4 regions of the Bacillus sp. N6 genome follow, and region 4 is predicted to be linked to each of the others. Evidence: riboswitches for the same ligand, from Rfam matches in the RefSeq annotation. Region 4 holds a riboswitch; each other region holds the start of a gene.
What was found. A riboswitch is a leader RNA that binds a small molecule or an ion and turns the genes downstream of it on or off. The one in region 4 is predicted to bind S-adenosylmethionine.

Region 1 (7,808 bases), 1.9 Mb from region 4:
CAATTTATTTAATATGTTACTCACATGTGTCTTTACCGTTTTCAGTGCAATAAATAACTCGTCCGCAATCTCTTGATTACTTTTTCCCTCTGCAATTAATAACAAAATCTCAAACTCTCTTTCCGTTAAGTCATCATGCAAAGGTTGCTCTTTCTTTTGACGCATACGGGACATCATTTTCCCGGTAACTTTCGGCTCTAATACTGTTTCTCCATCATAAGTAGCTCGTACAGCATCGGCAATATCACTTGCTCTTGATGTTTTTAATAAGTAACTGGTCGCACCAGCCTCAATAACAGGGTACAATTTTTCGTCATCTAAAAAGCTTGTTACAACTACAATTTTTGCTTCTGGCCATTCTTGAATAATAGCACGTGTTGCTTCGACGCCATCCATCTCATCCATAACAAGGTCCATTAAAATAATATCCGGTCTTAATTGCAATGCTAATTCTGATCCTTTTCGTCCATTCTCAGCTTCCCCTACTACTTCAATATCTGGCTGTGTAGATAAATATGCCGATACACCCATACGAACCATTTCATGATCATCGACAAGCAATACTTTTATCATACTTCTCCCCCTCTCTCAATCATAATCGGTACTTTTACTTCTATTTGTGTACCTTTGGCCGGGAAACTAAGCACCTTGAGTGTCCCACCAATTTCATGAACACGCTCTTGCATCGATCTTAGGCCATATGAACCTGCCTTATTAACGCCTACTTCAAACCCAACGCCGTCATCAATAATTTTTAAAATCGCATATTGATCAATTTTTCGAAGGCGCACTTCTGTTTTCTTTGCCTTCGCGTGTCGCAACGTGTTTGATAACGCTTCTTGCACAATACGGAATAAATGATCTTCTACACCTTTTTTTAATTCTATTGGCTCAATAAGCCATTCAATTTTCATATGTTGTTTTCGCGATAATTCCGTTAATAATTCCTCTATACCTTCTGTCAGTTTCTTACCTTCCAATTGTACAGGACGTAAATGAAGGAGCAATGCTCTCATTTCTGATTGAGCATTTACAACCATATTTTCAACAAGTTGTAATTGTTTTTTTGTCACATCTGGAAATTCAGTTATTTGTTCATTAATCGCTGACATCATCATCGACATTGCGAAAAGCTGCTGACTTACTGAATCATGCAACTCCCTTGCTAAACGATGCCTTTCTTGAGAAATTGCTTCTTGTCTCATCTCTTCATTCCAATGAGCTCGTTCATTCGTTACTTTTTGAAAGAGTCCAGCTTGCTCCTCTAATCGACGAGCCAGAACGATCACTTTTCGTTCCACTTCATGAAATTCATCATCTGCAGTAAACGAAACATCGCTCGGAAAATTCCCTCGCTCTACTTCAAATAGAAACGTATTTAATCCTTGTATACGCTGCTCTATATAGTAACCGATTGCATATCCTACAATTCCCCCAATAAGTAAACTTGTAGTCATAATAAACAAGCCAATTGGAACAGAAGCGATGGATTCCTTCCATAATAAATCATACACTTGTTGCTCGCTTTTCCATACATATACAATTGTACAAATGAGTGCGATACTAACTGAAGACAACATAGAATAACGAATATACATCCACGAAATATTTTTTTGTTTCTTCATTATACTTTCCTCACTTCCGTGTCGCCTACGACAAGCGAAGAAATAATTTTAATACGACGAGGAGCCTCTTTATACTGCTCTGTTCTAAATGTAACATTGCGGTTAAACCCTGTCTCTTCATGACCTGGCAAGAGCACACGTCCGACAATAACAGAATGATTTAAAGAAAGTTCAATATCATATGGCACATATAAACGAATATTACCAACGACACCCCGAATAACAATTACCGTTTCCCCTTCTGGAATCATAGCAGTAGTTAAATCTATTTCCACATCACAAGCACCGTATTGAACATTAATATCCTCAAGTTCATAAATATGATCCATCATTCGTACATTGCCTACAAACATATTTTTCAAATATGGTTCTGTACGATATATTTGCTTCTCTTCGTCTATAATCCCTTTTTCTTTAATTTCAACCTTCATTGCTTTTTGCTGATGCCCTTGTTGAATCAATTGATAACCAATTAAAGCTAAACAAGCAAATACGACAAGAACAAATGCTGCTGATGAAAATAAGAAGAATAAAAATACGATACCACCAACAAATAAAAATACATTTCCCCGTACATAACGATTCTTTTTACGATAATGCCTTCCAAACATAAGCATAATAAATGCAAAAATGAGACCACCTGGTTCAAAATGTCCAAGTATCATATCAAGAAAAAGACCGAATCCAAATATGATGAGGAGCATCCCCATTAATTGTGTCTTTGAAAAATGTTTCTTCATTTCAGCTCCCCCCTTCTTGTCACATATACATAGAAGAAAAGGCATTGCTTTCCAACACCTTTTCTCCTATCACTATATCATAAGCCTGTTTTATAATATACTACTATTATTTTGTTAACTCTTTCGTTAACGATACATCATTCTTTTCTTTCATTTCACGCTCAAGTTTTGCAATTTTCATATCAAATGTGTCACGCTCATGTTCTTCATTCATACGAGTTTCTAAGTCACGAATGTGATCTTCAATTTCTTCAAATCGTAAGAACGGATTATTTTCATCCATTTTATGCATCGCAGTATTCATACGACGATTTGCATGTGCCATATTTTCACGTGCCATTAGTTCCATACGCTTTGCGTGCATTTCTTTTAATTTATTTTTCATTTCAGAAAGACGACGCTCTAACTCATCAATTTGCTCTACAACACCTGCATACATTTCTTCTAATCGAGTTACTTGCCCTTCATAATAAGCTACCTCTTCTAACGCACGTTCGTGCAATTGTAATTCGCCTGCTTCTTGAGCAATGATAGCTTGCTTTGATCTTTTGTTAACGAAATAACGTGCTTGCTCAAGCTCACGAGCAAAGTTAGATTTTAATGTTTTATGACGTTCAATTAACTTCTCAATTTTTGTTATTTCACGCTCACTATCACGTAAATATTGGTTTAACATCGCAATTGGATTTTTTCTTTCCTTCTCATCTAACACGTTATGAAAATCAGCTAAAATTGCATCGCGTACACGTCCGAATAAAGATTGTTTCATTATAAATCTTCCTCTCTTCTACTTTATTTATAATTTGATTTATTGTTTTAGTTTTTCATTAATTTGTTCCACTCATCTTCAAAGTTGCTATATGGTTTAGAACTTTCTGGAGCAGATTCAACAACTACATCTTTTTCTTTTTTCCACTCACGGTATCCGTAGTATAAAACCACTAAAGCAGCGATACCGATTAATGCTGGTGAATGAGAAAGCGCAATGGATAAACCGATTAAACCAACAATACCCCAAGCTAACTTTCCAAAAAATGACTTAGCTCGCACAAATGATTTATAGCTCCAATATACAACTCCTGCTCCGATTGCGAATCCTACAATACCAGCAAGACTACCAAGAGCAATTAAAGCCAAAATACCGGCTGCGATAAACGCTAGAAATTGTTTCATCTTGTGCTTGCCTCCCTTCGATTTGATACTCTTATCTTAACTATTTTTTCATCTTTCCATAACGAGCTTAAGAACCGTTTTTAACTCAGACTTAAGACCGAGTCATATTCAGCCCTTTACGCAAAAAAACGTGCAGAGTTTATTCTCTGCACGTTTTTTTAATTACTAACATTCATATTAAATTAAGCTGTTTTATGATACTCTTTTTTCTCAGCTACTTTCGAAAATCTTGGAAATCCAATTAAAATAGAAACAATCCCACATACTCCAACTAAGATTGGATAAAATGCATATGGCAACAATTCAACCGGAGATAACGCTGCAAATCCTGCTGCCGTTAACATTTGGGCACCGTACGGAATTAATCCTTGTACACAACATGAGAAAAGATCTAATACACTCGCTGATTTACGAGGGTCTATTTCATATTGATCTGCAATATTTTTTGCAAGCGGGCCTGTAAAGATAATCGAAATCGTATTATTCGCTGTACACATATTCGTCATACTTACTAAACCAGCAATACCAAATTCTGCACCTTTTTTCGAACGAATATTACGTGTTAATACATTCATTAAATATTGAATACCACCATTATATTGGATTAATTCAACCATACCGCCAATTAATATAGCAAGTAATACTAACTCCATCATACCGCCCATTCCAGTCGTTACACTTTTAAAGAAACTTTCTAACGTGTAACTTCCATCTATAAGACCGATAACACCAGATAATACAGTTCCACCAGTTAATACAATAAGTACATTCCAGCCAAGTAGCGCTGTAATAAGTACTCCTGCGTACGGTAAAATCTTTATCCAATCAAAGCTATGTGCTTTAATTTGCGTGTCACTTCCTGAAGTAACTATTACTAATAGTACAATTGTAATAATAGCCGCTGGTAACACAATTAAAAAATTCGTTTTAAACTTATCTTTCATTTCTGTTCCTTGTGAACGAACAGCTGCGATTGTTGTATCTGAAATAAATGATAAATTATCACCAAACATCGCTCCCCCAACAACAGTAGCCATTGCAAGCGCAATTGAGATATCAGTTTGACCACTAATACCTACAGCAATCGGCGCTAATGCTGCAATTGTTCCCATTGAAGTTCCCATTGCTAATGAAATAAATGCACCAATAACAAAGATTCCAGCTACGATAAATCCTGGCGGTAAAATAGTTAACGCTAAATTAACAGTTGAGTCTACTCCGCCCATTCCTTTAGCCGTTTCAGAAAATGCACCTGCAAGCACAAAAATTAATACCATAATCATAATATCCGGATTTCCTGCACCTTTAGCGAACCGCTCGACTTTCACATTAAAACTTTCTTTACGATTCATCACTAAAGCGACTCCTACAGCAATTGAAATTGCTACAAGTATCGGCAATTTATAGAAATCACCTGTAATAATTCCAGAACCAATAAATAGCGCCAAAAATATCCCAAGTGGTAATAAAGCTAAACCATTTCCTCTCGTTTCTTTCAAAGTACCATCTCTCCCTAGTTTCAACCTTTTTCTAATGAATAACAAAAGACCTCTTCCGATGAGAAGAGGTCTTATACATCTATAAGAAACGCTCTTCTCATCTTTCAAGCACATGCTTGCTGGATTTGGCACAGCACTCTGAAATCGAGTCCGCTGCCGAGGCATCGTAGGGCCAGTCCCTCCGCCTCTCTTTATAAGAAGGTTTCATATTTATTTTTTAATAATAATTTCTTCCCTAACTTTACTCGCTTACAAAACAAAAGTCAATTATTTTTTGTATAGATTTTTTTGGTAATTATACAAAAATTTGAATACAATAATCATTTTAACTTTTCGATTTCTTCTTCCAATATTGAAATCCAATAAAATTCACTATTTTTTATTGCTGCTAATATCCATTTCGTAGTGTACCAAGCTAACTCATACTCTTCCTTCGTGACATCGCCACTTTTATAAGCATCCTCTAGCTCCTCTTCATCTAATACATACACCTTACCGCTAGGTAATAATACTACATCTAAATATAAATCATCAAAATACGGTAAACCACGATCGTCTATTTCATATTCTTTCGTCACATCAATATAATATTGCACTAAATTGTGCCTATCATCTAACATAGCTGTAATCGCAAAGTTCTTTCCATTAATGAAATATTGAACCCACGTATACCCATCACTTGCAATACAAATTTCTTTACCATCATATTCTTTACAACTAGGATCTCTCACCTTTTTTATATCCAGTATTCCGAGCATTCCCTCTTCCACTTGCTTAAGCCTATAACTCTTTTCTATTAGTCTTTTCCACGAAGAACCGTCACCATATTTACGTTTCATTATGTATACTCCTCTTCTATATACAGAAAAGCTCCCACATATTATGTGAGAGCTTGTTCATATTATAATTAAGCAGCTTGACCCTTTTCAGAAATCTCTTTTAAATAAGCTTGTCCTTTTTCAGCGTCATATTGACCTTCCCACTTAGACATAACTACAGCTGCTAAAGAGTTTCCTACAACGTTAACTGCTGTACGAGCCATATCTAAAATACGGTCAATACCAGCAATGAACGCTAAACCTTCAGGTGGAATACCTACTGTACCAAGTGTCGCTAATAATACAACGAATGATACGCCCGGTACACCTGCGATACCTTTTGATGTAACCATTAATACAAGTAATAATGTAATTTGTTGTGTAATAGATAAATCAATACCGTACATTTGCGCCAAGAAAATAGCCGCAATTGCTTGATATAAAGTTGATCCATCTAAGTTAAATGAATAACCTGTCGGAATAACGAAAGATGTAATTGCTTTCGGACAACCGAATTTCTCCATTTTCTCCATGATTTTTGGTAAAACTGTTTCTGAGCTTGCTGTAGAATACGCTAAGATCAGCTCGTCTTTTAAAATCTTAAAGAATTGGAAAATGTTAATTCCAAATATTTTCGCTGTAAGTCCTAAGACAACTACGACGAAGAAGATCATTGCCCCATATACGACAATTAGCAATTTCCCTAATGGAATTAATGAAGCAAGACCAAATGTAGAAACTGTAACACCAATTAGTGCAAACACACCAAATGGTGCAAATTTCATAACTTGGTTTGTTACATAAAACATTGCGTCAGCTACACCTTGGAAAAATTGAAGAACTGGTCTTCCTCTTTCACCAATTGCTGCTACACCTAAACCAAATAGTACAGAGAAGAAGATAATAGCAAGCATATCTCCGTCAGCCAATGACTTCATAATGTTTGTTGGAACAATATTTACAAACGTATCTGCAAATGAATGACTTTGTACTTGCTCTGTCGTATGTGTATATTTCGAAATATCTGTCTTTGTTAACTGCTCCATATTTACGCCTTTTCCTGGTTGGAAAATATTCGCTATTAATAGACCAACAATAATTGCAATTGTTGTAATAATTTCAAAGTAAATAATTGTTTTTCCGCCTAGTCGACCTAGTTTTTTTACATCGCCAACACCAGCAACCCCAACAACAATACTTGCTACAACAATCGGTACAACGATCATTTTAATTAATCGGATGAAAATATCACCAATTGGTTGTAAGTACTTCACAACAGCTGGATTATCAAAGAAAATCGCCCCAACCGCAATACCAAGCGCAAGCCCTATTAATATTTGCCATGCAAGTCCTATTCTTTTCATATTTGTTGTAACCCCCTCTTCGATGTGTCACTCTATCTCTCATTCTATCTCTATAAAACTAAGAAATTAAGAGTATTACATATTATTCGACAATTCACTACATTTTGTCCCTGTTAAAAATCATAAATCAAAATTTAAAATCTGACAACAAAATAACTTTGCCCGAATGCAAATAATTTTCTTGACAAAAAATAAACCCATGTTAGAAAACCTCACATGAGAACGATTCCTTACTAGTGTTTTATTAGCTTTCTAAGTACTATTTCACCCCATAAAAACTATTACTTTCCTCCTGTATTTTACAGATTAATCCCAAAATATACCTTTATTACAGCCATAAATAAAATGTAAGTACTATGACAATTAAAGTTGAAAAATGATAAATTCCGACAAAACTTAGCAATTTTATAAAGTTTTCTTTACATTATGATTACAACGATAGACACTCTTCTTCTTATGATATATAACATTCATAGGGAAAGGAGTCAGACAACTATGAAAAAGAAATTTGCAGCGTTTAGTGTTTTAGCAGCAGGAACGATTTTTGCTTCCCCGTTACTTTCACCCGTATACGCTGAAACAAATCAAG
Region 2 (7,808 bases), 670 kb from region 4:
AGGTATCACCATTACCGCTCATTACGTTTTTATAATTCTCAAGCGCTTCTTTCTGCGTCGAACCTGTCGCAAATATTTTTGCATTAGCAGCATATACAACTGTATGTGCACGTACTAGGCCTCCGTCATCAACAACCGGAATAATCCAAGCTGGTTTTCCGTATACGTTATAAATGACAGGCATTGTCCCATGCCATTTCTCTCTCTTAAAGGAATTATCCACTACTTCTGTAGCTGCTGAACCATCCATAATCCCCTTCACTTCTTTTCCATTATAGTAATATAGCTTGCCTGTGCGTGCATCTACTAATGAATAGCCTAGGGCTGAATCTACTCCTTCTTTTGGAGAAGTAAAGTCTGTAAAATAATACAGTGTTCCATCTTTACCAAAGATCGGGGTCACGCCTTCTTTCGTTCCCCACTCAGTCGGAATTTTCATATCTGTTTGTGAGAATTTCGTATTCCAAAATCCGTGAATATATTTACCAAAGTACGTATTTAACGTAGATGCAGTCTCATGATTTAATACACCATCAACAAATTTAGGTGCCTTTCCTTTATCATATCTTTTCACTTCACCTGTTTGTGCATCTACTACGACAACACCTTCTACCTCAAATCCAGATCTTCCTGAAATAAATTCACCATACGTCATTGTATAATATGGTTTTCCTTTATCATCAACCTCAAATTTAGGTTTTCCTTTAAAGATTAAATTTGGTTCTGCTTGCCTTACCACACGCTCTAAATTATTACCAAAAAACATGCTTGGCACATATTTCATTTTATAACCGAGGTGCAGTTTCGCTTCCGCATCAGGATTCGTACCTGACATCGTTACATACCCTGGAATTGTCTCAGCTTTACGCGCTTTAAAAAATCCTGAAACTTCAATCGGCGCTACATATAAAGCTTCGCCGTTTACCATTTGTGGCGTTAATTCTCCTAGCTCAAAATAAGCTACTTTCGGAATATCACCAAATACTTTTTTCATCTTATTCTCCGCTGTCTTTGGCGGCACTGTAAACGGCTGATCATTTTCAGTAAATGGCTCTGAAATATCTTTCTCTATCTTAACAACAGAATCATATTTCTTTTGCGAGATTACTATATCGTGCAAATAACCAAAGTAGCCGTAACTTGCGAGTAAAATAAACATTAGAAGTCCTTTTAATGTACCTTCTAATTTCCCTATTTGATCTTGTGAAAATAAAACAAGCCCAATTAAAATTGCTACTGCAACAGAATAATGAGTAAGAATCGAGTCTACTCGATCATCAATTAGCCAAAAGTATTCATAGATTGCAATACCTATCCAAAATAAAACAGGAATAACTAAAATAGATGATTTCTTACCCTTTACAACCTTCTTATCTCCCTTCTTATCCACTGCTCGAAGCTTACTACTACTTCTTGTCCATGGAATCAAAAACAAAGTAAGAATAGCTAAAACTACAAATTTCATCAAAGGCACTGTCCCCTTTTCTTTTGTATTCCCTTTTAGTATAGCAAATAAAGGGTATTAAGGTGAAAATAGGAATAGTTATATTTTTTTACTACTTAATACAATCCCGCTCACTACATATAGAATAGATGCAATATAAAAAATTGTACCGATCGTAAAGAAATCTACTAAATATCCCGTGGCAATAACCGCTACTGCTCCGCCAATGGATGTCCACACATGGTATTTTCCAATCTCATAACCAGCCTTTTCCTGCGCCACCTTTCGTGCTAATGAAGTCTTCTCAGTATTACGCTGCACAGCACCTAAAACTCCCATTACAATTTGAAGAATATACACATGCCATACTTCCGTGGCAATCGGAAAGCAAAGCATTAAGATTGCCATGGACCAAGCGTATATGATTAATAATTTTTTATCACCTACTTGATCAGATACCTTTCCCACTAGTGGATATACAAGTGCTGATGTTAAAGCAAATAAGCCATACGCCCAGCCAAATTGCGAGAAGCTATTTCCAACGTTTCGAAGTAATAATATATAAAAAGGAAATACCATACTTCCTGCCATCATGATAATACTTTGCGAAGCCACAAATCTTCTATATGTCATTTCGTATACTCCCTATAAAATAAATTAACAAATCTCTCTTCTGAATCTACTTCCTTCTTTTTCTTAAGAAATTCTTCAATACGAGGATATGCCCTTTTTAACTGCTCTTTCGTTGGATAAGAATAGTACGGCAAATAGTAACTACCGTTATGCTTTAAAGTAACATCAATCATCTTCCGAATGACATCCTCTGTTTTCTTTATCTCACTCTCTGAGCGTCCCTGGTTAATCAAAAGAACCAGCGCAAACATATCATCTTTCGCATAGGACAAAACTGCATTTTCATTCTTTTCCACGTAACGAATCGTAATGTTGAGTAAATTAAACTCTTCTTCATTTAATGCGTTACGTAAATCATCTATATACTCCGTGAAAGCATCTATAGGCACAAAGTATTCTTGTAACACTTCGGTCCTATTTGGATTTTCATATTCCATAAAAGCACTATCTGATCTCATAACATTATTACGCGTCTCATACTTTCCATCTGTACGTTCAAAATAACCTCTTTGTATATCCCAAAATGTATTCTTTCCCCAATCACTATAACGTGATAACCCAAGTAAAAATTTAGGTGCAGCTATAATATTTTCTTCCTTTAATTCACTGTACTCTTCTCTCATATTTTGATTTTGTGCCAAAGTATAATCCGTCACATACATCTCTTTTAAAAATGAATTTGGAGCAACAGAAATACGCGCTAAGTGCATACGAACATTCTCATCTCTTTTCACTTTCTCTTTGAAATAAGATGCGTATTCTTTATAATCTATCATTCTTGTGTGCATTTCATATAATTCATCATCTGTTAACTTCAGCGTCACATCTAAAATAACTCCAAATAAACCGTAACCCCCAATGACATATGGAAATAACTCTGCATTTTCTTCTCTACTTACATTACGTATCGTGCCATCTGCCATTAACAATCTAAATGAATCTACTGTATCAATTAGTGCCTCATGACGAATATCACGCCCATGTACATTTACACTTAATGAACCACCAACAGTAAAAATATTTTGAGACTGCATGACCTGTACCGCAAGGCCATATGGATTTATTTTCTTCTGAATATCATTCCACGTGACACCACTTTGAACTGTAATACGCTTCTTCTCTGGATCGAATTCTAATATTTTATTATATCCTTTCATATCGAGCATCGTGCCATTCGGATAATATGTCTGTCCTCCTTGGCTATGTTGCATGCCTGCAATGGAAATTTTCTCTCCTGAAACTTTTGCATCTCGCACTAATTTTATTAACGAGTGCTCTTCCGTAGCACTTTCAACACGTTTTATTTTTGTCGGAAGCAATTTACCTACATCACTCATAATAGGATGATCAATTTGTTTTTTATACGTATGTACAGACGTTGCAAGCAAAACCGTATATGCGACAATGACCACTACTATCTTTCTTTTTTTCAAAGGACACTCTCCTTACTAGCAACAAAAAGAGATACCCGTTCTTTCAGGTACCTCTCTTGACAGTGATTACTTTGCTGCTGGCAATTGTATTGGATCAAATTTATCATACGATGTAAACTTCGCATCCGTAATAATGTGCGCTTTATCCTCACCATTGCTACTCATAACCATATCTATCTTTGCTGATTCATATTTAAAATCTTTTGTAATAATATATTCTCCATCTATTTCTTCTATCTTTGCATTTTGGCCTTGTAGCATTTGTTTCTGCTTTTCATCCATACTAGCTAACATACTCTCTGTCTCTTGCCCTTTTAATGCAAACTTCAGCTTATAATTATCTCCACTTTTCTCCATCTTCACTTTATTTAAAATTTCCGATGGAATCTCTAAATTATCTACCATTCCTTGAGTTGCATTCATTCCGTTAGCATTTAATTGTTCCTCTGGTACAGACATCACTTCACCCGTATTAGGATTTTTCAACTGACCAGCAATTTTGCCACCCACATCATAAACAACAACCTCTGTACCAGAAACATTCATTTCAGAACGAGAATTTTTTTGCTTCGGCTCTAATTGCATTTTGGCCTTTATTACATTCATCTCTGTTCCTTCAGCCTTTATTCCCACATCATATGTCATCGTTACATTTTCTTCGTTTTTAAAAGCTTCATTCGCTTTATTGAAAACATCCTTCGCTGTTAATTCCTTTTCTTTCTGCACAGCTTCTTTTTTCGGCTCATCAGTCTTTTTTGTTTTCTCATTACTACACCCTACTCCTAGACCGACTGCAAGTACTAAACTTGAAATTAAAATAAATTTTTTCATAACGTCCCCTCCTTCCCAAAAATAATATCATCTCTTTTCCTATGAAATCTATATAATTCGTAATATTCTTCTTTAAATTTATTTCCTATATAGCAACATGTTTGAGAAAAAGTTTAAATATGATGTAAATAATAACAACTCATTTCAGGAGGTCATTATGAAAGCTATTATTTGCACAAAGTATGGACCACCTAATGTTCTCCAGCTTCAAAATATAGAAAAGCCTAAACCTAAGAAAAATGAAGTATTAGTTAAAATTCACGCAACAAGTGTATCGACTGGAGATTGTAGAATACGTGGCTTTAATAGCCCCCTCTTATTTTGGATTCCTATGCGGATCATATTAGGTTTCAGAAAACCGAGAAAACCTATACTTGGCGTAGAGTTATCCGGTGAAATCGAAGACATTGGATCAGATGTAACACAATTTAAAAAAGGAGATCCAGTTTTTGCATTAACAGAACTAAACCTTGGTGGTTATGCGGAATACACATGCGTGCATGAAAGTGGATTAATAGCATTAAAACCTACCAATGTGACATATGAAGAAGCTGCCGTTATTCCTTTTGGCGGAACTTCAGCATTGCACTTCCTTAGAAAAGGACAGATAAAAAAAGGGCAACGAGTACTTATATACGGCGCCTCTGGGTCAGTAGGGACAGCTGCCGTACAGCTTGCTAAATACTTCGGGGCGACTGTCACAGCCATTTGTAGTAGTTCGAATTTCGATTTAGTAACAGCTTTAGGGGCAGACAACGTAATTGATTATATGAAAGAAGATTTTACTAAGCGGGGCGATCACTACGATATTATATTTGACGCAGTTGGAAAATATAAAAAGTCTCTTTGTACAGATGCATTAATGCCTAATGGAAAATATGTATCTGTGAACGGAATGATGGCAAAGGTCAGTAAAGAAGATATGAACCTACTAAAACAACTAGCTGAAACAGAAAAGCTAAAACCTGTTATTGATAGAACTTACCGATTAGAAGAAGTTGTAGAAGCCCATACGTATGTAGAAATGGGCCATAAGAAAGGAAATGTTTCGATTACCTTAAAATAAAATATATTCTGAAAATATAATTGACAATTCTTTTTGTAAGATTTACTATTAGTACCATATTCAAAACTACATACACATACTCTTATCAAGAGTGGCGGAGGGACTGGCCCGATGATGCCCGGCAACCGAGCTTATGACGTATAAGCTAAGGTGCTAATTCCTGCAAAACGAGTTTTCGTTTTGGAAGATAAGAGAGGAATCTATTTCGTCTATTCGGCACCTCTCTTATTTTTGGGAGGTGCTTTTTATTTTGGAACGTATATGAAGGGGGATTTATAGATGAAAAAGGTATTATTAAGCATTGTAAGCGGAGCAGTATTATTATTAGGCGCATGTAGCGCGATTTCAGATAAAGAGGTAAAAGCATTAGACGAGAAAAAGATTACTGTCGGTGTAACAGGTGGACCACATGAACAAATTTTTGAAAAGGTAAAAGAAGTTGCAGCAAAAGATGGTCTGGAAATTGACATAAAAGTATTTAATGATTATGTAGCGCCAAACGTATCTTTAGATGAAAAAAGCCTTGATGTAAATAGCTACCAAACGAAATCGTATTTAGATGTATTTAAAGCTGAACGCAATATGAAATTAGCTGAAGTATTTTCAACAGTAACATTCCCTATGGGCGTATATTCTAAAGATATAAAAGATGTAAAAGACTTAAAAGAGGGCGATGCAATTGCTGTACCAAATGACCCAACGAATGAACTTCGAGCTTTAAAATTATTTGAAAAAGCAGGGGTTTTAAAAGTTGATCCAAAGGCTACAGAAAAAGCGACTGCAAAAGATGTAATTGAAAATCCAAAAAAATTAAAGATTGTCGAATTAGAGGCATCTCAATTACCAACGCAACTAAGTGAAGTGAAAGCAGCTGCAATTAACACAAACTTTGCATTAGGTGCAAAATTAAGTCCAGCGAAAGATTCTATTTTCCGCGAAGGAAAAGATTCACCATATGTGAACTGGGTTGTTGTTCGTACTGAAAATAAAGATGATGCCGTTGTAAATAAATTAAAGAAAGCTTATCAATCTAAAGAAGTAAAAGAGTTTATCGAGAAAAAATTTGATGGTTCAGTTTTACCATCTTGGTAGGAGCTGACGATAATGATTGAATTAAAAAACATATCCAAAGTATTTACAACAAAAAAAGGGAATGTTGAGGCTCTTAAGTCTACTTCCCTTAAAGTAGAAAAAGGCGAGGTATTTGGAATCATTGGGTATAGTGGCGCTGGTAAAAGTACATTGATTCGATGTGTAAATTTATTAGAAAAACCAACGACAGGAAATATCATTGTAAACGAACAAGACTTAACAACGTTATCGACAAAAGAACTAGCAAAAGCGAGACAAAAAATCGGAATGATCTTTCAAGGATTCAATTTACTTAAAACTGTTAGCATCTATGAAAACATTGCATTACCTTTACGCCTTGCTGGTATTCCAAAAGTGGAAATTAAAAAAAGGGTAGAAAAATATTTACGCATTGTCGATCTTTTCAATCGAAAAGATGCTTATCCAAGTGAACTTTCTGGCGGTCAAAAACAGCGCGTTGCAATTGCACGTGCACTATCACATGAGCCTGAAGTGTTATTAAGTGACGAAGCAACGAGTGCTTTAGATCCAGAAACAACTGATTCTATTCTTGATTTGTTATTAAAGATTAACGAAGAAATTGGAATTACGATTTTACTCATTACACACGAAATGAACGTTATCCAACGTATATGCGACCGCGTTGCCGTTATGGAACATGGATCTGTAGTCGAAAGCGGGACTGTGAAAGATATTTTCACAAACCCACAACATGTAACAACGAAGAAATTTGTAAATAGCGCCTTTGCAGCTAAAATTCCAGAAGAGGTACAGAAAGAACTACAGAATACTGGAGAAATTGTAACACTTTCATTTATTGGCACTACTTCAGGTGAACCTGCCTTAGCTGTTGCCACAAAACGTTTCCAAGTGTATCCGAATATTTTATCCGGTAATATTACGCAGTTAAAACATGAAGCATATGGGAAACTAGTCGTTCATATGCAAGGAGAACAAAATGAAATCCACCGTGCTTTATCATTTTTACAAGAGCAAGGAATCATTGTAGAAGGAGGTAGAACAGATTATGGGAAACAAGTCCTTTTTGGATGAATGGGGTAAAGTCATATGGGAAGCCACAATTCAAACCTTTCAAATGACATCTATTTCATTACTCATCTCAATCCTTATTGCACTGCCACTTGGCGTCACACTTGTTTTAACGAGACCTGGTGGGCAGCGTGAAAATAAAATCATCTATCCTATTCTTAATACAATTATTAATATCATTCGCTCTCTTCCATTTATCATTCTATTATTCTTCATCTTACCTTTTACAAAGTTTCTAATGGGAACATCCATTGGCGTA
Region 3 (7,808 bases), 2.3 Mb from region 4:
ATTCACTTTAACATATGTTATCATGTATAATACATATGTTAAGTAAATTTTGAATAACGAGGCAAATATTATGGACTTTGTTTATATTAATCAAAACGTATTAAATAATCTTCTATACATTTTATGTAGTATATTTGTTTTTTATTTCATATATGATAGCAGGCATTATTTGAAAAAATACAAAATATTACTGATTACCCTTTGTTCTAGTATCCCGCTTATTTTATGTATGCGATACCCTATCTATATGGATGAAAGTTGTATTCATGATTTAAGACAAATTCCGGTCATAATAGGTACGCTTTATGGTGGATTCCCTGTCGGTATCATATTGTTTACAATTTTATTAATTACAAGATTTATATTTTATGGCTTTAATATGCTGACAGTCGTTGTTTACGGAATAATGTTCATCATTACAGCACTCGCATCTTCAAAATTTAATACATATAATAGAAAGCTTAAAGTAGCTTTTTCCATGTTTTTAACCTTTTTCCTAGCAATATTTACAACTGTAATTGTATTAACTTTATCAGATTTTGAAGTGAATAATTTGTATATTATTTATTTCATGGTATTACCGACTACTTTAATGTTATTTATTGTTTATATAAATGAAGTTATAAAAGATGCTGTATTAATGCGCTCAAAATTAATTAAAATGGAAAAAATGGAGATTGTTAGCCAACTCGCTGCAAGTATATCGCACGAAGTAAGGAATCCTTTAACGGTTGTAAAAGGATTTACACAGCTTTTAAAAACACCAAATTTAACTCCTGAATCAAGAGACGAATATATTAAACATATACTTGAAGAGTTAAATCGTGCCCAAGAAATTATCGATGATTACTTAACGTTTGCCAAACCTGCTCCAGAAAAATCAGATCAAATTTCAGTAAAACAAGAGTTAAATCGAGTTATTAATATGATATTGCCATTGTGTAATATGAATACGATACATATTACACAGGATTTTTCTGAGGCAACCATTGTTGGTAATAAACAGCACTTTCAACAATGTTTTTTAAACTTAATAAAAAACAGTATTGAAGCAATGCCTAATGGTGGTACCTTAAATATTTCCTCATCTATCAATAATAGTAAAGTTGAAATACGAATTGAAGATAGCGGAGTTGGAATGTCACAGGAGCAAATACATCGATTCGGTGAACCGTATTTTAGTACAAAAACAAAAGGAACTGGTTTAGGTACGATGGTTGCTGTTAAGATTATTGAGACGATGCATGGAAGTTTAAAAATCCGAAGTATCGTTAGTAAAGGAACGACTTTAACGATTACGTTCCCGAAATATAGTAAGCATACGCATTTAAACAAATAAAAAAGGAGCATAGTTGCTCCTTTTTTATTTGTTTCGATACATAAGTATCTTCAATGTTTTTTTAGTTTACATTTGTTAAGACTAATTAAAAATTAGTATCCTCCGCCCCAGCAGCTGCATCCTACAATTATTAATAGAATGAATAACACAACTAATAAAGCGAAACCTCCACCAAAACCACAAGAACCACCGTAACTCATATTTTCTCCTCCTTTTGGTTTGAAAACTAATAGGTAGTTGATCATTTTAACTGGTTCGTATTATACATTATGTGTATATCCCTTTTTTGAGCATGTCTACATAAAAATAAGTAAAAGCACTCGTTTAAAGAGTGCTTTAAAATGGATACCAAAAGTTTTGAAATACGTTTAATTTTAAATATACCGCAACAATGAATATGAAAACACCGGCAAATAAAGCGATGAAATCTTCACGTTTCGCCTTACTTGTATAAAACCATGTACGTTTATCCTTCTTTCCAAATCCTCTTAAATCCATTGCATTTGAAACCGTATCTATTCTTTCTAGAGAATGAATGATTAGTGGCCAGAAAATTAAAACACGGTTCTTCATACGAACCCATAAACTTGCTTCTCCTTTTTCAAAAGCCACTCCTCTCGCTTCTTGCGCGTGTTTAATAATTTTATACTCAGACTGGATGTCAGGAATATAACGTAGTGCAATATTTATTGCATATGTAATCTTATAATGGATACCAAGTTTACTTAAACTACTTACAAATTCGCTTGGATCTGTCGTGTATATAAAAAGAAGTGTAAATGGTAATAACGTAAAATACTTTAATGAAAGTGTAGCTGCATAAAATAATGTTTCATATGTAATCGTTGCATATCCAATATGTAAAAACGAGGTATATGATTCAGTTAATTCAGATCCATGAGTTGGTGTAATAAATAAAATCATGACAGAGTTTAATAAACTAAATGTAAATATGACACTAAAAACAATTAAAATTTTATGAAATGGAATTTTAGCAATGCTGAGTCCGATACACCCGATGATAAATAGTATTAGCAACACCCGAAAATCAAAAAACAAAAAAGTAAGCGTCATACAAAAAATAAATAAAAACAATTTCACTACCCCATCCATACGTTGAAAATATGTACTATGCACCTTCCTCCCTCCTATTACTATCTAAATAAAGTTCCATAAATTTTTCCGGACATGCAATCCCACTAAATTTAACAAGCTTGGTTAAAGAACTCTCTCTTAAGTTAGCTATTTGTAACGTTTCTTGATCACCAAATACATTAGACACTGTATTATCCGCAATAATTTTCCCTTCATGTAGAACTACTGCACGGTCTGCATATTCTAGTGCGAGATTCATATCGTGAGTGATAAAAATAAATGAAATACCCTTCTTAGCTAGTTTTTTAATAAACGACATAAATTGTTTATAATGATAATAATCTTGTCCCGCTGTCGGTTCATCTAATATGATAAGCTTAGGATTTGTTGTTAATACAGATGCGATTGTTAATCTCTTTTTTTGCCCATAGCTTAGTGCTTGAATTGGCCAATTACGAAATGGATATAAACCACAAATTTTTAAAGTTCCTTCTACTCTATTCTTAATTTCTTCCTTAGAAAAATTATGTAATGTTAATGTAAATGAAACTTCTTCAAAAACAGTAGGCTGTGTAATCATATGATTTGGATTTTGCATCACGTAAGATATGATTTCCCCACGTTTACGAATAGACCAAGAACTAATATTTTCACCTTCTAACAAGATTTTCCCATTTTTCATTTTGTTTATGCCTATAAGACTATGAGCTAATGTGGATTTCCCTGCTCCATTATGTCCCAACAGTGCCACAATTTCTCCTTCATATATTGAAAGGTTTACATTTTCTAATACTTTTTGTTTATTAGGGTATGAAAATGATAAATTCTCCACTTTAAGTAATTCCTTGTTTTTAGTATTACCTTTTAATATGACTTGTTTCTCCATCCACTCTTTTAGAACGTTACCTACCTTTTCTTTTTGAAGGTTTTCCATTGGATATATTACGTCATTATTACGATCAAAATGTAATCTCTTTAATGCTTCGATGTAAATAGGCTCTCTTAAGCCAATACGTGGCAATATATTTGACGCTAAGATTTCTTTTGGTGTTCCTATTGCAATGACTTTACCTTCATCAATTAATATAACTTTGTCTAAATCCAGCTTTAAAATTTCTTCTATCCTATGTTCGATAATAACAATCGTTTTATTATATTGCTCATGTATATCTTTCATAAGTTCTATCGTATGTACGGCGCTTAGTGGATCTAAGTTCGCTAACGGTTCATCGAACAATAATATATCCGCATTTGTTGTTAATAAACCAGCTAGAGAAACTGTTTGCTTTTGACCTCCTGATAATTCATGTGGACTTTGTTTATGAAACGTATGCATCTTCACCTTTCTTAATGAGTCCGAAACAATCTTTTTCATATCATCTTGCTTTACACATTCATTTTCTAAATAAAAAGCTACATCTTCTTCTACTGTCAGACCAATAAATTGAGCATCTTGATCTTGCAAAATTGTTCCTACCTGCTTACTTTGTTCAAAAATACTTCCTTCCCTCGGGTCTTTACCGGCAATTAAAACGTTACCTGTACTAGTCCCTTCGTAAGAAAATGGGATTAGCCCATTTATACAATGAGCTAATGTCGACTTTCCTGAACCACTTCGTCCAGCAATTAGTACTTTTTCCCCAGGGTATATATGAAAGGTAATATCACTTAAAGTAGGCTGCGCAGCATGCCCATATTGAAAGGTGAATTGTTCAAACGAAATAATTGGTTTCATGTTAACATCCCTACTTTTCAATTTTTAAATGTGTATGTTTCTTATTAGATTTTGTCAAGCCAATTGTAAGTGGCAATCCAACTACTAAGAAAACGATAACATCGGAAATTGTTGCTCCTAATACTTGTATAACAATTTTGTCAAATGGTTCTCCCATCACAATAATATCAAATGCCCCAGCAAATATAATAGCAATGACAATACCAACTAACCCAGTAATTGCTAAATAAGAAATATGCCCCTTGTTAAACGACCCGTTTTTCACACTAAAACCAACTCTTTTTTGAATAAGACCCATCGAAAAACCAATAATCCCTGAACTAATAACCCAGCCCCACCAAATCCCCCATCCAGCAATCGTATCTGTTACGGTATGACCGATAAGTCCGATTAAGAGTCCTGCCACTGGACCAAATAATGCTCCAAAAACAGTTAATATAGCTAATGCTGGTTTAATAAATGTATTCGGTGCAATAGAAAATCCCCAAAGTCCTAATATCCCGTATAATGCTGCTCCAATACCGATTGCTACTACTAACTTTGTTGATAATTTGTTCATTACAATTCCCCTCTCATATTAGTCAACTTTTATTACTCTATATTTAATTTAAAAATGAATTATGCATCTACACTCCCTTTCTATACAACAAAAAATGACCTCTTATATAAGAGGTCATTTTCTTTCACGTTCAAGAATCCTCTTATCTTTCAAAAAACACAACGTGTCCTCTGCGGAATTAGCACCTTCCTATAAAATTACATAGGGGTTGCTGAGGTTTCTTAGGGCCGTTCCCTCCACCTCTCTGGATAAGTATTAATTTGTAATTCGTATTATGGCACTAAAGAATGTAAATTTCAACACTTTTCTTACTATTTTTATTTTTTGTTAAATGGCGCATTTAAATCATTGTATTCTTATCGGAATTGTGAAATAATGAATTCAAAATCGTTTCGGGAGGAATGCATTATGAAAGTGATTGGTTTGATTGGAGGATTAAGTTGGGAATCTACATCATTATACTATAAACATATTAATACGCTTACACTCTCTCAATACGATCAAAATGCGAAGCTAATTTTATATAGTATGGACTTTGGTGAAGTAACTACTTTATTACAAAACCATCAATATGAAGAAGTGAAAAATGAACTAGTTACAGTTGCAAAGAAAGTTGAAAAATCTGGGGCTGAATGTTTATTAATGTGTTCAAATACTGTACATCTATTTGCTGAGGAGGTAGAACAAGCAATATCTATCCCGCTTCTTCACATTGGTGATGTAAGTGCTAAAAAAATGGTAGAACAGAATATAAAACGTATCGGACTATTAGGAACAAAACAAACGATGGAGCAAGATTTCTATAAATCACGATTAGCGAAATATAACATTGAGACAATTATCCCCAATGACGAGGAAAGAACTTTTATCCACCATGTCATATTAGATGAATTAAGTAGAGGGATCATTTCAGAAACATCTAAAGAAGAGTTATTACAAATTACAAAATCATTAATTCAAAATGGTGCTGAAGGTATATTATTAGGCTGCACTGAAATACCTTTACTCATCTCCCAAAATGATCTTACTGTTCCCGTTTTTGATACTGCTTTTTTACATGCAAATACTGCTGTGCAATTTGCTGGATAAGAATATACAAGCATAAAGGTGAGAACCTCTATGCTTGTATACAGTTACGACTATTTATCCCACTATTTATGGGCAGTAAAACCCCTTCCGATTAAAGTTTTACTTTATTTAAAAGAGATTCAATAACTGCAATTGCTTCTTTTGAACCACCACATTCTAAAAAGCTATCATTCAGTTTTCTTATACCATGTTTATACTTTTCATTTGAAAGAACATCTGTTACGGCCTCTTTTAAAGTGTGTACATTAACATGCTCTTTCAATAGTCTATGTGCCGCTTCAAGCTCAGTTAATCTTTGCGCTATCATTGGCTGGTCTTTATCATGCGGTATTATTACAAATGGGACATTATAATGAATTGCATCGTGTACGCTATTCATACCGCCATGTGTAATAAAAACATCTGCTTCATTTAATATTTCTGATTGAGGTACGTATGGAGCAATTATAAAATTATCTGGTGCTTTCTTAATTTTAGAAATATCATTTCTATCACCAATTGCCATTACAACTATCCCATCAAAATCTGAAAAAGTATCAATACAAGTATTAAAGAATGGTTCGAGTCCTTCAAGCAGTGTTCCCATTGAAATGTAAATAACTTTCTTTTCTTTAAGTGATTCCAGTGGAAACTTTATATTTGTTTTACGCTTTGAAATACTCGGTCCAATAAAAATGTTATTTTCCCCGAACGATTCGCTATTAGGTTGAAAATAACGACTTGTGTATACGAGACAAACATCACCCTTATTATTCATAAATTGAAGATTATTCTTTGGTTTTACTCCAAATTTATGTTCCATCTGATTTAGTAATTTTTCAGAGATTTCCTCTGGTTGGAATGGCATATCTGCATTTGGATGAAAAGGTAATGTCTTCAAAAATTCTGGCGGAATTAAAAATATAGGTGAGGACACTACACCTGGAACTTGTAAATACTCCTTTACTAACTCTCCTGCGCCAAATATATCATAAATTACGAAATCAAAATTTATACTTTCACATAATTGTTTCGTAATTTCTAATATATATAAAGAAGTTTGAACATGCACATGAAAGAAAGCATTTAATCCAGATGAAGTTTCAGCATCAATAGAAATCTCCTTTAATAGATCTGGATGAGTATGTACAGTAGCTCCTAAATCTTCAATTCTATCCTTAAAGTTTGCCGTTGTAATATAATGTACGTGATCCCCTCGTTCAGTAAAGGCTTTTACTAAATTTAATGTAGGGTTTACATGTCCCTCTGCTGGAAAATTAACCACTAAAATATTTAGCACTTATTCCTCACTCCTTATATTTCACTGTTTTAATTAAGCATACTGTTATTTGTACATGTAATCGTCCCCTAATAGTCCTAAAGTGCTTGTTACATTATGTTGATAAATAATTTTCAGTCATCAACATAAAAAAAGCATCTACCTATGTAGATGCCTAACCGTGATAAGGAGTGTTCTGTGAGGTTAGAACAAGCTTTTCTGCTTGTCCTATGCTATCAATATATGATTTATTTTATAAAATGTGAATCGTTAATAGAATTATTTTATCCATTTTATATGATCAAATGGATAAAATACCATTTCTACCTTACCTATTATATTTGACTCATCAATAAGTCCAAGTGTATTCCTACTATCTTTACTATGATTACTATTATCACCTAACACAAATAATTTATGCGTAGGAACTTTTATTTCTCTAAAATTTGAAAAACGATTGGATACTTGTAACATATCTAAATGTATATACGACTCATCACGCTTTTTACCGTTAATATATACCTCAGCCTCTTTTAATTGTATATTATCCCCCGATAATCCAATAATTCGTTTCACATAGTAAGTAGGCTCGTCTTCTTTTTTTATGATGACAACATCCCCATGATGAAAAGACGATAAACAGACGTTTACCTTATTAACAAGTATATAATCTTTTTCATTTAAAGTAGGTTGCATCGAAATTCCTTCTACCATACAAAATAAAAATGACTTA
Region 4 (7,808 bases):
CGCCAGTGCTATAGTCGGTCCGGTATCCGCATTAATTTTCCAACTGGAAGCAGGAAAAGAAATTGCAGGTCTTGGATTAAGTTCTCTTATCGCACCAATTAATTTAATTTCCAGCGAAGGATGGGAAGTTCTCCCGGCGATGGTAATTACTTATATCGTCATTCCAGTAGCTGTTTCTTATATACTTTACATTGCTCTTAAAAAAGCAGGTCGTATTCATTCTGGTGATATGACTGTACCGCAATCTTAAATTGAACATCTCCTTAATAATAGATAAAAGCAGACTGAGAAGCCACAGTCTGCTTTTTTTTCATGTTACATTCTATGATTTTGTTTTACTGGAACTCTTATTGATTCTTTGGCCAATAAGAGTTGAACGCCGAAGTATAGTATGCTTGCGAGTGTCATTCCAGAAACGGCATCTACAAAGGCATGTTGCTTCGTAAATAGCGTTGATAAAATAATAAGTGTACCGAAGAAAGTAAGGATGTAATATTCAAAAGCATGTTGTTCTCTACGCTTAAAGGCAGCTAACATAATTACAAATGTAGTAAGAACGTGAATGCTAGGGAAACAGTTTACCGGTTGATCGATACTATAAATATAGCGAACTAGTTCAGAAAATACATCTGTTCCAACGACAGTCGGACGCGGTACAGTTGTTTGCCAAAAATAATAAATAGAAAAACAAGCAAGCTTTCCAAAAATAACACTACTTAAAGTGACATAATATTGCTTTCGGTCAGCGAAGCAGTAATAAATAAGTGCGCCGTATAAGTATGGAAACCAAAGTAAATAAGGAATAATAAATGCTTTTACAAATGGAATCCAATCATCTACTACAGTTGTAACGTCTACTGCGTGAACAGTCGATTTATTTAATACGTCGTAAAGGGGACTTACGAGTACGAGTAGAAGTATATAACTTAACGGAAGAAAAGATGAAAGTTTAAATTTCTTCATGTTGATCTCCTATGTTTAGTAATGTAAGTAAATTCAATTGATTATAATATAGAAACGTGAATTGGGCTATCGATTTTACTTACATTTTCTTGAATTAACCTTACGTTTTTGTCACTTGACTAAAAAGAAGGGTGAGGGTGCTAAATGAAGCGTTTATCATATTTTTTAGTTTTTATATTGTTATGCCTAGTAGGTGCTGGGTGTGCAAAGAATAACGAAGGAGAAAAATTAGAATATAACGGAAGAGCACTCGTAATTGGAGTTGTTGGAGAAAAGCCGAAAGATACGTTTAGGAATGTAAAGTTTGAAAGTATAAAGTTAGAAGAAATGCAGGAGAAATCAGCAAAAGTTGATGGTTTTTTCGTTATGAAAGAATACTTTAAAGAGGCATCAAAGGAGCAGTATACGGACTTATTTTTATCGTTAAAGAAGCCGGTATTTTTTATTGGTTTGCAAGATAGACCGTATTTAATTTTTACTAACAAGGATTTAGATTATGATAATACCCCCAAGGATAAAACGATGACGTATACGCAAGGGTTTGTAAATATGGGGAACCCTGAAGGTCAATATTGGGGTATGGGATTATATAATGATACTGTTTCCGATCGAAATATTCATAATATGTATATAGTCGTATTTCAAACCATTTCGGATTACTTAAGTCGATGATGAAGGAGCCTGTAAAAAAGGCTTCTTATTTTTTAAAAATAAACGTTTGTTTAAGCTGTATGCTCGGTAGAAAGAAACTCATGTAGTTCAAAGGTTAAGAAAGAAAAATAAGAAATTAATCAAACGTTTGTTTAAGCTGTATGTTCGGTAGGAAGAAATCGATGCAGCTCAAAGGTTAACAAAGAAAAATGGAGAATTAATCAAACGTTTGTTTAAGCTGTATGTTCGGTAGAAAGAAACTCATGTAGTTCAAAGGTTAACAAAGAAAAATAAGAAATTAATCAAACGCTTGTTTAAGATATATGTTTGGTGCAGAATCTAAAAAAATTTATATATTTATTTTTTTCTTAACAAATGGCGGAAAAATAAGAAAAATTCGCAGGATTATTAAAAATTATCACGAAATAAGTAAAAGTTTAGCGAATAATGGTTTGAAATAATAAAACGTTTTCTATATGATAAAGGTAAAGGTTAGTAAAAAAGTAGGTGAATTTATGACAGTAACATTTTATTCATATCCAAAGTGTGGCACATGTCAAAAGGCAAAGAAATGGTTTGAGGCAAACGATGTAGCATATGAGATGATTCATATTGTTGAAAATCCACCATCAAAAGAAGATTTACGTAATTTACATGAAAAAAGTGAATTACCATTAAAAAAATTCTTTAATACAAGTGGAATGCGTTACCGTGAACTTGGTCTGAAAGATAAGTTGAAAGATGCAAGCGAAGACAAAATGTATGAGCTTTTAGCATCTGATGGCATGTTGATCAAACGTCCAATTGTAACAGATGGAACGAATGTAACACTTGGTTTTAACGAAGAGCAGTTTGAAAGTGTGTGGAAAAAGTACCAATAAGGTATTTTTACATAATTAATACATTCACTGGAGGTACAGTCATGAGCATTCCAAATAATTTACGTTACTCTGAAGAACACGAATGGGTAAAAACTGAAGGTAATGAAGTTGTTATCGGTATCACTCACTTTGCACAAGGTGAGCTAGGTGATATCGTATTCGTTGAACTTCCTGAAGTAGGTGCAACAATCGAAGCTGACGAGCCATTCGGAAGCGTAGAATCTGTTAAAACAGTTTCTGAGTTATACGCACCTGTAAGCGGTAAAGTTGTAGCAGTAAACGAAGAATTAAGTGACCAACCAGAACTTGTTAACGAATCTCCATACGAGGGTGCATGGATGGTTAAAGTTGAACTTTCTGATGCAAGCCAAGTTGAGAAGTTATTAACTGCAGAAAAATATGCAGAAATGACAAACCAAGACTAATTATAGTCGACTAAAGGACAGCCTTTGTGCTGTCCTTTTTTATTTTGTGTAAAATAATGAATGTAGAATCATATACTAATTATCGTGTAGGAGAACGTTTTTTGAAAAAACTTTTTCGTTTAATCTTTATGCAGGTCTAGCCGTTTTTGTTTTTCGTTGTCTAGCTCCAACTCCTAGCCCTTCATGTCTAAGAACCTTCCGCACGAGAAGACAAAAAGCGTCTTCTGTACGGAAGAACCTTAGCCAACAGGGCTAAACAGTCGGTTTCGCTTTTCTTTTGCAAAAATAAACAGGAAACAACATGAAAATAACGAATATACTATATACTAAGTTCAAGGTTGTATAGTATATGGTGATCGGGTGATGACATATGATTTATGTGGAAAAAGTCATTATTGTAGAAGGTACATCAGATAGAAGAAAGATTGAATCTATTATTCGTGAACCAGTGGAAATTGTTTGTACAAATGGTACAATTGGTTTGTCGAAAATGGATGAGCTCGTTGATCAGTTTTTTGATAAGGAAGTGTATGTGCTAGTGGATGCTGATGATGCTGGAGAAAAGTTAAGGAAACAATTTCGAAAAGAATTTCCGCAAGCCGAGCATATCTATATTGATCGCTCGTACCGAGAAGTGGCAACTGCGCCATCTACACACTTAGCAAATGTATTATGGGGAGCCGACATTGACGTTTATACAGAATATTTACGGTAAGGAATGATAGAAGTGATCGATTGGACAGGAGCCGAAGCTACAGCCCTAATAGAGAATGAAGAAAAAACAGTGTTATATGTATATACTCCAATGTGTGGAACATGCCAATTAGCAAAAAAGATGTTAACAGTCGTTGAGATGACAATTGAAGGCCTCAAAATTGGGATGTTAGATTTAAATTATGCTCCGCATTTAGCGAAAGAGTATGGGATTGAAAGTGTACCTTGTTTACTTGTTTTTGAAAATGGGACACTGATGAAGAAGATATATGCATTTCATTCGGTTGAATATTTATATACGGAATTAAAGTAGGCGGCAAAATTTTTGCCGCCTCGACATATTTCTTGGGAAATATGTCGAGATGCAGGATGGATACAGTATTTGTCGAGCGAAAATAACAGGATTGCTCTTTAGTGAGAGGGAATGGTATGTAATAGAAAGTGATATGAAGGATGTGATTTAGGGTGAGATTATATTCTTTGCTTCAATCATTTGTAAATTACGCTAATGGTCAATATCATTTAGAGCCACTTTTAAGACAAGAAGAAAAAACTGTTAATTTCCGCTTTAGAGATGAAAGTTGTTCGTTACAAATTTCAAGAGATTATATAGAGCTGGTACATGAGGAAAGAGGAACGGAACAAATCATTTGCTTAGACGAAAAGGATATAGAACAATTGGTGAATGGAAATGTACGATTGCAAATGTTAATGAATGATGGACGTGTACAATATTCAGGAACGTACCGAACGATGTTATTAGTGGAATCGATGTTTCATATATGTAAACCGATGTCAGTAGGTGCTTAAAATTCTGAAGTTTCATTTTTTACGAAAATTTCTGTTGACATGGTGAGTGTATATTGATACAATTCAAGTCATAAAATATAGACAATTTCATAAATTTCAAATCAGACGAAAATTGAATCTGATTTCTCTTATCAAGAGAGGTGGAGGGACTGTGCCCTGTGAAGCCCGGCAACCGTCAACTTATGTTGAAATGGTGCCAATTCCTGCAAAGCGAATGCTTTGAGAGATGAGAGAGAGGGATAATGTTGTTATATACGCATATAAACCTTTCTGCTTCTCTAAAGCAGAAAGGTTTTTTTATTGTTTGAATGTGGAGGACATTCAAATAATAAAAGTAATGATAACAGTGGACTACACGCATTAAAAATAAAAAATTGCGGAGTCGACCTAAACAAAAAAGGGGTGAACATCATGATTCTATTAGAGAATGTAAGGAAAATATATAAGGCGAAAAGCGGTGATGTCACTGCTGTAGATAACGCCAATTTAAAAATAGAAAAAGGCGAAATATTTGGTGTTATCGGATATAGCGGCGCTGGGAAAAGTTCTTTAATCAGATTGTTTAATCAGTTAGAGAAACCGACTTCTGGCCAAATTACAATTGCGAATCGTGTTATATCAGCAATTACAGGAAGTGAACTTCGTAAGGCAAGGCAAGAAATCGGAATGATTTTTCAGCACTTCAACTTACTTTGGTCACGAACTGTACGTGAAAATATAGAGTTTCCACTTGAAATTGCAGGTGTTGATAAAACGAAGAGAAGAAAACGTGTTGATGAATTAATTCATCTTGTTGGATTAGAAGGAAGAGGAGACGCGTACCCATCTCAGCTGAGCGGGGGACAAAAACAACGCGTTGGGATTGCAAGAGCATTAGCTAACAACCCACAAGTACTTTTATGTGATGAGGCAACGTCAGCTCTTGATCCAGAAACGACAGATCAAATTTTGGATTTACTATTAGACATTAATAAGCGCCTTGGTTTAACAATTGTACTCATTACACATGAGATGCACGTAATTCGAAAGATTTGTAATCGAGTGGCGGTAATGGAGAGAGGAAAGATTGTAGAAACGGGTCCAGTACTTGATGTATTCCGTAATCCGAAGCAAGATATTACGAAACGATTTGTACAGCAGTTAACAGATTCTGAAGATACAAATGAAACGATTGAAAGTTTAATTGAAAAATATCCAGATGGAAAAGTGATTCGTTTGCAGTTTATCGGTGAGGCTGTAGAAAGACCAGTGCTTCAACGATTGATGCAACGCAGTGATATAGAAGTTAGCATTTTGCAAGGAAATATCGCACAAACGAATAACGGTTCTTACGGTAGTTTAGTTGTTCATTTAAATGGTGAGGAAACAGCGATCCAGCAAGCAATAGAAGGAATTCATCAAGATCAAGTAGAGCTGGAGGTGATTGCACATGGATAAGTTACTCGCAAATGTTGATTGGAATCAAATGTTAGAAGCAACTGGTGAAACGTTATATATGACGGCAATCGCAGCTCTTGCGACATTTGTTTTAGGACTAATTTTAGGATTGTTACTCTTCATGACAGCGAAAGATAATTTATGGGAAAACAAATCAATTAATACGGTGATTGGAGCATTCGTAAACATATTCCGTTCTATACCGTTCATCATTTTAATTATTTTATTAATCCCATTCACAAAGATTCTTCTTGGAACAATTCTTGGAGCAAGTGCAGCGCTGCCAGCTTTAATTATTGGAGCGGCACCATTCTACGCGAGAATGGTTGAAATCGCACTTCGCGAAATTGATAAAGGTGTAATTGAAGCTTCAAAAGCAATGGGAGCAAAAACAAGCACAATTATTTTAAAAGTATTGATTCCAGAATCGTTACCAGCATTAGTATCTGGTATTACAGTTACGACAATTGCTTTAGTAGGCTATACAGCAATGGCGGGAGTTGTTGGTGCTGGTGGTCTTGGAACACTTGCTTACTTAGAAGGATTCCAGAGAGGGAATAACGATGTAACAATCGTTGCGACAATTTGTGTATTACTAGTTGTATTTTTAATTCAGTGGATTGGTGATAGTTTAACGACTCGAATAGATAAACGATAATAAAAAACGGGAGGATGTTTCAAATGAAAAAATTATTACTTACGGCACTTATTTCAACTTCAATTTTTGGTTTAGCTGCTTGTGGCGGGAAAGATAAAGATGAAAAGAAACTTGTTGTTGGTGCTTCTAACGTACCGCACGCTGAAATTTTAGAAAAGGCAAAACCGTTACTGGAGAAAAAAGGAATTGAGTTAGAAATTAAAAAATTCCAAGACTACGTATTACCAAATAAATCGTTAGCGGATAAGGATTTAGATGCAAACTACTTCCAACACATTCCGTATTTAGAAAAAGAAATTAAAGATAAAAAGTATGACTTTGAAGTAGCAGGAAAAATTCATTTAGAGCCAATTGGTGTATATTCTCAAAAATATAAGAGCTTAAAAGAACTTCCGGACGGTGCAACAATCATTATGAGTAATTCAGTTGCTGATCATGGACGTGGTTTAGCGATTTTACAAAAAGAAGGCATTTTAAAGATTAAAGACGGAATAGATCCAGTTAAAGCAACTCCAAAAGATATTGCAGATAATCCGAAAAATCTAAAATTCAAAACGGATATCGAGCCTGGTTTATTGCCACAAGTGTATAACAATAAAGAAGGCGATGCTGTTTTAATTAACTCTAACTATGCAATTGATGCAAAGTTAAATCCGGAAAAAGATGCCATTGCAATTGAAGGAAATGATTCACCGTACGCAAACATAGTAGCTGTTCGTAAAGGCGATAAAGATAAGAAAGAGATTAAAGCTCTTGTAGAAGTATTACATTCTAAAGAAATTGAAGACTTCATTAATAAAGAATATAAAGGGGCAGTTGTTCCTGTAAAAGAATAATTGCTGAAAAGGGCTGGTCTGATGCCAGCTCTTTTTCATAACTACATAACTATTGGGGAGAAGGGGACATCATATGAAAAAGATTCTATTGTCAGTTGTTACAGCGTTGTCTGTATTTGCATTAGCTGCTTGCGGAGGGAAAGAGGAGAATAAGCTTGTTGTTGGAGCTTCTAACGTGCCGCACGCTGTTATTTTAGAAAAGGCACAGCCGATATTAGAGAAAAAGGGTATTAAATTAGAAATTAAAAAATTCCAAGATTATGTGTTGCCGAATAAAGCGTTAGCGGATAAGGAAATTGATGCGAACTACTTCCAACACATTCCTTACTTAGATAAAGAAATCCAAGAAAAAGGATATAAAATTGTAAACGCAGGAAAAATCCATTTAGAGCCAATGGGCATTTATTCTAAGAAATATAAAAGCTTAAAAGAC

Region 1: it holds a riboswitch for S-adenosylmethionine, as region 4 does, so the genes downstream of both, ACUXVC_RS07275 (Na+/H+ antiporter NhaC family protein) here and ACUXVC_RS25135 (methionine ABC transporter ATP-binding protein) in region 4, are expected to answer to the same signal.
Region 2: it holds a riboswitch for S-adenosylmethionine, as region 4 does, so the genes downstream of both, ACUXVC_RS01010 (MetQ/NlpA family ABC transporter substrate-binding protein) here and ACUXVC_RS25135 (methionine ABC transporter ATP-binding protein) in region 4, are expected to answer to the same signal.
Region 3: it holds a riboswitch for S-adenosylmethionine, as region 4 does, so the genes downstream of both, ACUXVC_RS13245 (ECF-type riboflavin transporter substrate-binding protein) here and ACUXVC_RS25135 (methionine ABC transporter ATP-binding protein) in region 4, are expected to answer to the same signal.

The regions. Positions count from the first base shown of each region.
Region 1 is NZ_CM127843.1:1,392,717-1,400,524, reverse strand. Features, by position in the region: gene ACUXVC_RS07300 (response regulator) at 1-573, opposite strand, end outside; gene ACUXVC_RS07295 (sensor histidine kinase) at 570-1,625, opposite strand; gene liaF (cell wall-active antibiotics response protein LiaF) at 1,625-2,365, opposite strand; gene ACUXVC_RS07285 (PspA/IM30 family protein) at 2,472-3,134, opposite strand; gene ACUXVC_RS07280 (lmo0954 family membrane protein) at 3,182-3,538, opposite strand; gene ACUXVC_RS07275 (Na+/H+ antiporter NhaC family protein) at 3,721-5,037, opposite strand; SAM riboswitch class I at 5,132-5,237, opposite strand; gene ACUXVC_RS07270 (DUF402 domain-containing protein) at 5,358-5,876, opposite strand; gene gltP (glutamate/aspartate:proton symporter GltP) at 5,945-7,219, opposite strand; gene ACUXVC_RS07260 (murein hydrolase activator EnvC family protein) at 7,715-7,808, shown strand, end outside.
Region 2 is NZ_CM127843.1:171,656-179,463, reverse strand. Features, by position in the region: gene ACUXVC_RS01035 (DUF3981 domain-containing protein) at 1-1,465, opposite strand, end outside; gene ACUXVC_RS01030 (MFS transporter) at 1,544-2,077, opposite strand; gene ACUXVC_RS01025 (FAD-binding oxidoreductase) at 2,074-3,510, opposite strand; gene ACUXVC_RS01020 (DUF6612 family protein) at 3,577-4,341, opposite strand; gene ACUXVC_RS01015 (NAD(P)-dependent alcohol dehydrogenase) at 4,499-5,407, shown strand; SAM riboswitch class I at 5,487-5,601, shown strand; gene ACUXVC_RS01010 (MetQ/NlpA family ABC transporter substrate-binding protein) at 5,687-6,499, shown strand; gene ACUXVC_RS01005 (methionine ABC transporter ATP-binding protein) at 6,512-7,552, shown strand; gene ACUXVC_RS01000 (methionine ABC transporter permease) at 7,527-7,808, shown strand, end outside.
Region 3 is NZ_CM127843.1:2,590,113-2,597,920, reverse strand. Features, by position in the region: gene ACUXVC_RS13265 (LytS/YhcK type 5TM receptor domain-containing protein) at 71-1,339, shown strand; gene ACUXVC_RS13260 (YjcZ family sporulation protein) at 1,432-1,539, opposite strand; gene ACUXVC_RS13255 (energy-coupling factor transporter transmembrane component T family protein) at 1,676-2,476, opposite strand; gene ACUXVC_RS13250 (ABC transporter ATP-binding protein) at 2,469-4,169, opposite strand; gene ACUXVC_RS13245 (ECF-type riboflavin transporter substrate-binding protein) at 4,180-4,728, opposite strand; SAM riboswitch class I at 4,868-4,983, opposite strand; gene ACUXVC_RS13240 (aspartate/glutamate racemase family protein) at 5,137-5,817, shown strand; gene ACUXVC_RS13235 (macrolide family glycosyltransferase) at 5,909-7,096, opposite strand; gene lepB (signal peptidase I) at 7,355-7,808, opposite strand, start outside.
Region 4 is NZ_CM127843.1:4,851,149-4,858,956, reverse strand. Features, by position in the region: gene ACUXVC_RS25175 (PTS transporter subunit IIC) at 1-250, shown strand, start outside; gene ACUXVC_RS25170 (phosphatase PAP2 family protein) at 316-963, opposite strand; gene ACUXVC_RS25165 (hypothetical protein) at 1,108-1,635, shown strand; gene ACUXVC_RS25160 (arsenate reductase family protein) at 2,130-2,495, shown strand; gene gcvH (glycine cleavage system protein GcvH) at 2,537-2,920, shown strand; gene ACUXVC_RS25150 (toprim domain-containing protein) at 3,291-3,635, shown strand; gene ACUXVC_RS25145 (thioredoxin family protein) at 3,639-3,947, shown strand; gene ACUXVC_RS25140 (hypothetical protein) at 4,100-4,444, shown strand; SAM riboswitch class I at 4,570-4,677, shown strand; gene ACUXVC_RS25135 (methionine ABC transporter ATP-binding protein) at 4,856-5,881, shown strand; gene ACUXVC_RS25130 (methionine ABC transporter permease) at 5,874-6,539, shown strand; gene metQ (methionine ABC transporter substrate-binding lipoprotein MetQ) at 6,563-7,375, shown strand; gene metQ (methionine ABC transporter substrate-binding lipoprotein MetQ) at 7,449-7,808, shown strand, end outside.